2 regions of the Trinickia camelliae genome follow, and region 2 is predicted to be linked to the other one. Evidence: riboswitches for the same ligand, from Rfam matches in the RefSeq annotation. Region 2 holds a riboswitch; the other holds the start of a gene.

Region 1 (3,438 bases), on a different contig from region 2:
GCTTCGCGCAGACGATTCGCCGGAACCGCACAGTGAAACGCGCTCGGCAGCAGATTGCCGGTCCCGGCATCCTCGAGACGCGCAAACAGTTGCCGCATGATGCGGAAGCTCGACGGCGCGATGCCGCCATAGCCGCCCGAGTGAATCCCTTCGTCGAGCACTTCGACTTCGAGGTCGCCGGAGACGAGCCCGCGCAGCGACGTCGTCAGCCACAGCTGATCGTAGTTGCCCGCGCCCGAGTCGAGGCAGACGACGAGGCCGACCGTGCCGAGCCGGTCGCGCAGCGCATCGACGTACGGCAGCAGGTCGTAGCTGCCCGACTCCTCGCACGTTTCGATCAGCCCGACGCAGCGCGGCCGCTCGACGCCCTGCGCATCGAGCGCGGCCAATGCGCTGATGCTCGCGTAGATCGCGTAGCCGTCGTCGGCGCCGCCGCGGCCGTACAGCTTGCCGTCTTCGAATTTCGGCGTCCACGGGCCGAGGTCGTTGCGCCAGCCGTCGAATTCCGGCTGCTTGTCGAGGTGGCCGTACAGCACGATCGTTTCGGTGCTGCCCGAGCGCGTGGCCGGCGACTCGAAGAAGATCACCGGCGTGCGGCCCGGGATCCGCACGACTTCGAGCTTCAGTCCGCGCACTGGCTGCGACTCGGCCCATTGCGCCGCATCCGTCACGACGCGCTCGATGAAGCCGTTGCGCGACCAGTCCGCATCGAACGCGGGACTTTTCGCGGGGACGGCGATGTAGTCGGTCAGCGCGGGAACGATTTCGTCGTTCCATTTGCGATCGACGAACGCGACGAGCGCGTCTTGATCGAGTTGGATGGATTGGTGCGTCGTGTCGGCGGAGGTCATGTTCGATTGTCCGATCGGTCGGTCAAAATGAACATGATAGACCGGAACGGGGCCACGCTTGCCGCCTGCTCAAGCAATGTCGATGGAGCAGCGCAGCATGTCCCTCTTAGTTTCGCTGCACGAAACTATCAATCGCGCGACAATCGGTATACAGCACCCTTTGGAGAACCTGACATGCACGGCGGAGGATTCGTCGCTCAAGGCGGAATCGTCGCTCAAATCGTCGAGCTGGTCATTGCGCTTGGCGTCTACTTCCTGCCGGCGGTCATCGCCGACCGGCGCAAACGTCACGACCTCCTCGTCCTCGCGCTCTTCAACGCCTGCCTCGGGTGGACCGTCGTCGGCTGGATCATCGCGCTCTTCTGGGCCCTCCAGCCCAATCCCCCTGCCGGCGTCGCCGACGAGGTCAACACGAAGCGCCGCCTCATCAGCCTCGGCACGTTCTCGAAGGGGCTCGCCGAACGCGTGCAGGCACGCGCGGCGAAGCGCGACCGGGCGCGTAATTGAGCCGGACGGCCTTCCGGGGGGGCGGCCTCCCGCGGGCCGGCCTACCGCCGCCGAGCCACCCGGTAATTGACCTGCCGCCCGTCCGCCCGCTTCAACACCATCCCAAAAAGCATGCAATAATCGCCGGGCTCGCGTAACTGGCGCTTAAAGATGGATCACCATCAGGAAACGCGAAGCGTATTGCCGCCGCGCGCCTGGGCACGTCCTGACCCATTGACTCGTCTCACTGGAGTGCTCGCGATGCCCGACTTTCCCCGTCTCGCCGCGTTCGGCCTGATTGCCCTCGGCATGGTGCTTACGCCCGGCCCGAACATGATCTACCTGATTTCCCGCTCGATCTGCCAGGGCCGCGTCGCCGGCCTGATCTCGCTTTCCGGGGTCGCGCTTGGTTTTGTCTTTTACATGCTGTGTGCCGCATTCGGTATTACGGTGCTCGTGCTCGCCGTGCCGTATGCGTATGACGCGTTGCGCTTCGGCGGCGCGCTCTATCTGCTGTATCTCGCTTGGCAAGCCATCAAACCCGGTGGACGCTCGCCGTTCGAAGTGCGCGATTTGCCCAAGGACAGCCCGCGCAAACTGTTCGCGATGGGGCTCGCCACCAATCTGCTGAATCCGAAGGCGGCGGTGCTGTACTTGTCGCTGCTGCCGCAGTTCATCGATCCCACGCACGGCAGCGTGCTCAGGCAGTCGCTCGCACTGGGGACGACGCAAATCGTCATCAGCGTCTGCGTCAATGCGACGATCGCGATCATGGCGGGCTCGATCGCGGCGTTTCTCGGCGACCGGCCGGCCTGGATCAAGGTCCAGCGGTGGCTGATGGGTACGGTGCTCGCGGGGCTTGCGCTGCGGATGGCGACCGAAGCACGGCGTTGATGCCGTGGCCGGATGCGGCGCCTGAGGATGTCGACGCCGCTGGGCACGCGCATCGTCGAGCGCTGCAGCGGCGCGTTGCATACTTTCGTTGGTATACAAGATGCAGCGCTCTGTGCACCGTATACATATAGATAGTGTCTAGTCGCCGCCGGCCGCTGACCGTGCTTCTCACGCCTCGGCAAAAACGGGCAGCCTCAGATTGGCCGACGCACGATAAGTCCAGGCGAGACGGTCACGGTGCGCAAGCGTGGTCCGATCGAGCAGCACGTCGATGGCGGCCGATGCAATGGCGTAGGCCAGCTGATCGCCTGGACACGCATGGACGCCGTGGCCGAAACCGAACACGCGTCGATCATCCCGATCGAGCAGGAATTCGTGCGGCCGCGCATTCGCTGCCGGGTCGCGGTTCGCCGCCGCGAGCAGCACGAGGATTGCCGCGCCGGCTTCGATCCGCTGGCCGCACACTGTGGTTTCGGTCGCCGCAAAACGCCGCGTGTTTTGCACCGAGGCATCGAAACGGCTCGTCTCGCGAATCAAATCGTCAATCTTGCTCGGCGTATGCCGCACTTCGTCCTCCACTCCCGCCTGCGTCATCAGCGCGACGACGGTGTTGCCGATCAAGCCGGCGGTCGCGTCGTAGGTTTGCGACAGCAAGCCAACGAGGTTCGCGATCAGCGCGTCGGCGTCGTTCCAATCGGTGGCTTGCGCTTCCCGCCGCACCAGGGCAACGAGTGATGAGCCTTCCGTCGATGCGGCACTGCTCGGCAAACGGCTGCGGTGAGGTTCGTCGCTGGCTGCGGCATCCGCCACCAGCGTCTTGACGCGCTGCACGAGCCTAAGCGCGGCGGCGTTCGCGCGAGCAAGCTGTTCGGGCGTGCTCAACGGCGAAAGACAGGCGACGAAATCGGCCATCCATGCGGCGACCTCAGGCAACGCGTCATCGGCAAATCCAAGCAGCGACGCGACGACCTGCACCGGCATTTCAAACAACCACGCCGATAAATCGCCGGGCCATCGCAAATCACGCTCGGAACGTTCGGCGATGTGGCGCGCGCGCAGCATCACAGTTTGCAGATCGAGACTGCCGAGCGCACGCCGCAACGCGAGCTTAGGCGCCCGATGAGCCGGGCCGTCGTTCATCCGAGCGAGCCGTGCAAACACGTCGCCGGACGGCGCGCCTGCAATCGCTTTCGGCACAGGCTCGGTC
Region 2 (3,438 bases):
TTCAGTTTGCGCGCGTGCGCGGCGAATCGCAAACCACTTGCGGAAGATGAAAGTCCACGACATCAGCGACAGCAACAGCAGGAGCGCCATCACCGCCTGCGCGAGCACGCTCGCGTTGAGAACCAGAGTAATGATCGAAAGATCTTGTGCGTTGTTCATATAGGTTTGCTTTAACGTCCCGGATGGGGCGTCCGGCTGCAAGGCTTATTCAGGCTTTCAGTCGGGGACTCGAAAGCGTTCGCGGCCTCCCGCCGAACCATGCTTAGTATCGTTGCGGGCGATACAAGTTCATTGGCAGAGTCTCAACGGTGTTTATGCACTTGCCGTTGACACGTTGGATGGATTTACACCCGGTCCGCGCCGCAGCGCGGCGAGCACCGGCGCCGGAATCGCCGCGGGTTTCAGCGCGCCGCGATCGACACACCCGACGCGAATCTGGCCCGTCGCCAGCAGCACGTCGTCGCGCCAGGCTTCTTGCGTGAAGTCGACGGATGCCCGCCCGATCCGCTCGATGCGGCTCTCGATGGTCACGACATCGTCGAGGCGAGCCGGCGAGTGATAGTCGAGCGCGGTGCCCCGGACGACGAAAACCACGCCGTCCTCGTCAGCGAGCCGCCTTTGGTCGACGCCGCACGCGCGCAGCCACTCGGTGCGCGCGCGCTCGAAATACTTCAGGTAGTTCGCGTAGAAGACGATGCCGCCTGCGTCGGTATCTTCGTAATACACGCGGATCGGCCACGTGAAGCCGATTTCCGCCTCAGAACGGCTGGTGGTCAGTTTCATGGACCGGCATTTTACCGGAACGCGCGAGCACGTCTCAAAACACTGGGCATCCTTCCTCGCAATGCCCGTCAGCCCCGGTGCACAGAGAGTCCCGCAAACGATTGAGCAACCGGCATCAGCTCGATCGTGTTGACGTTGACGTGCTTGGGGAGAGTCGCGATCCAGTAGATCGAGTTGGCGATGTCCTCGGGGGTCAGCGGCTCCACGTTGTCATACATTTTCGCGGCTTTCTCGTCGTCTCCCTTGAAGCGCACGTTCGAGAACTCGGTGCCGCCGCACAGGCCGGGCTCGATATCGGTCACGCGCAGCGCCGTGCCAGCGAGGTCCGCGCGCAGGTTCAGGCTGAACTGCCGGACGAATGCCTTGGTCGCGCCGTAGACGTTGCCGCCTGCGTACGGGTAGTTCCCGGCCGTCGAGCTCAAATTGACGATATGCCCACGATTGCGCTCGACCATGCCCGGCAGGAGTGCGCGGGTGACGGTGACGAGACCGGTGCAGTTGGTCTCGATCATCGTGTGCCAGTCGTCGAGATTGGCGCGCTGGGCCGGTTCGATCCCAAGCGCGAGGCCGGCGTTGTTGACGAGCACGTCGACGGCGGCGAAGTCTTTCGGCAGCGTTGCCGGCACGGCTTCGACGGCGGCGCGATCGCGCACGTCGAGTTCGAACGGCAGAAGGGCGTCGCCGAGTTCGGCGGCGAGCGCGTCGAGACGGTCTTTGCGGCGCGCGGTGGCGACGACGCGATGGCCCCCGCTGACGAATGCGCGGGCGATGGCGGCGCCGAAGCCGGCAGAGGCGCCTGTGACGAACACGATCATTGCTGCTCCCTGGTCGGGTCGATGGATGGGAAAAACGGAAGCGAGAGAGCCTACTTCGATTGCGATTTCGCGGCAAGAATGGCCTTTGGCCGATGGTATGGCCAAGCCGCAGTCTGGCGATCGTATGCGTTCGCAAGGAATCGCGCTTGGCGCAGACGCGCGACGTCCTCGGCGAAGCCCTGCCGGAAGGCGCCGTTCTGGTCTTTCGCGACACCTGCCGCAGGACCCGAAATCGGCTGTGAAGCTCGCCCGGCGGGCGCCTCGTGCAGTGGTTCGAACCGGAAGCGTCATGCGGTTGCCTATTCAATGAGGTTCCAATAAACTAACGCGCTCATCCCTGCGTGACTGGCGATAGCACCCCATCGGGGTCAAGGTGGAGCCACCCACCGTGAAGCGCAGGGTGCCGTTTTGCCGTTCGCCTGGGCAGCCGAGAGTCGCGCGTCGTCGATTGCGCTGCTGCTGGCTGCCGCGCCCGCGTAACGGATCCTCATGACTTCATCCGCCACGTCAGGGCTGGCCCAGTCGCCAGCAGCGCAGCGTACGATCGGTACGTATCCGCGCACGCCCCGGTCAACCTGCACACACTTTACGGAACCCGTATGTTTGACAGAGCCCAAAGCACCATCGCCAACGTCGATCCAGAAATCTGGAAAGCGATCCAACAGGAAAACCACCGTCAGGAAGAGCACATCGAACTGATCGCGTCGGAAAACTACACGAGCCCCGCCGTGATGGCCGCTCAGGGCTCGCAGCTCACGAACAAGTACGCCGAAGGCTACCCGGGCAAGCGTTATTACGGCGGTTGCGAATACGTCGACGTCGTCGAGCAGCTCGCGATCGACCGCGTGAAGGAGCTCTTCGGCGCGGAAGCCGCGAATGTGCAGCCGAATTCGGGCTCGCAGGCCAACCAGGGCGTGTTCTTCGCGATGCTCAAGCCGGGTGACACTATCATGGGCATGAGCCTCGCCCACGGCGGCCACCTGACGCACGGCTCGCCCGTGAACATGTCGGGCAAGTGGTTCAACGTCGTCAGCTACGGTCTGAACGAAGCCGAAGACATCGATTACGACGCCGCTGAAAAGCTCGCGCAGGAACACAAGCCGAAGCTGATCGTCGCGGGCGCATCGGCATTCGCGCTGCGCATCGATTTCGAACGCCTCGCGAAAATCGCGAAGTCGGTCGGCGCATACCTGATGGTCGACATGGCGCATTACGCCGGCCTGATCGCCGCGGGCGTCTATCCGAACCCGGTACCGCACGCCGATTTCGTCACGACGACCACGCACAAGAGCCTGCGCGGTCCGCGCGGCGGCGTGATCCTGATGAAAGCCGAGTACGAGAAGCCGATCAATTCGGCGATCTTCCCTGGCATCCAGGGCGGCCCGCTCATGCACGTGATCGCCGCGAAGGCCGTCGCGTTCAAGGAAGCACTGTCGCCGGAATTCAAGGCGTATCAGCAGCAAGTCGTCGACAACGCCCGTGTGCTGGCGGAAACGCTCGTGAAGCGTGGCCTGCGCATCGTGTCGGGCCGCACCGAAAGCCACGTGATGCTGGTTGACCTGCGCGCGAAGCACATCACGGGCAAGGCGGCGGAAGCGGCGCTCGGCGCGGCGCACATCACCGTCAACAAGAACGCGATTCCTAACGATCCGGAAAAGCCGTTCGTCACGAGCGGCGTTCGCCTCGGTTCGCCGGCGATGACGACACGCGGCTTCGGCGTGAAGGAAGCCGAGCAAGTGGGCAACCTGATCGCCGATGTGCTCGACAACCCGGAAGACGCCGCCACGATCGAACGCGTGCGCGGGCAAGTCGCCGAGCTGACGAAGCGCTTCCCGGTCTA

The links. A riboswitch is a leader RNA that binds a small molecule or an ion and turns the genes downstream of it on or off. The one in region 2 is predicted to bind ZMP and ZTP.
Region 1: linked by a shared signal. The riboswitch ahead of AAHK20_RS29260 (LysE family translocator) and the one ahead of glyA (serine hydroxymethyltransferase) in region 2 are both predicted to bind ZMP and ZTP.

The regions. Positions count from the first base shown of each region.
Region 1 is NZ_JBCHAA010000022.1:16,431-19,868, forward strand. It holds gene AAHK20_RS29250 (M20 family metallopeptidase) at 1-851, opposite strand, end outside; gene AAHK20_RS29255 (superinfection immunity protein) at 1,026-1,358, shown strand; ZMP/ZTP riboswitch at 1,482-1,565, shown strand; gene AAHK20_RS29260 (LysE family translocator) at 1,599-2,231, shown strand; gene AAHK20_RS29265 (cytochrome P450) at 2,400-3,438, opposite strand, start outside.
Region 2 is NZ_JBCHAA010000013.1:172,072-175,509, forward strand. It holds gene tolQ (protein TolQ) at 1-159, opposite strand, end outside; gene ybgC (tol-pal system-associated acyl-CoA thioesterase) at 313-783, opposite strand; gene ydfG (bifunctional NADP-dependent 3-hydroxy acid dehydrogenase/3-hydroxypropionate dehydrogenase YdfG) at 852-1,598, opposite strand; ZMP/ZTP riboswitch at 1,930-2,030, shown strand; gene glyA (serine hydroxymethyltransferase) at 2,198-3,438, shown strand, end outside.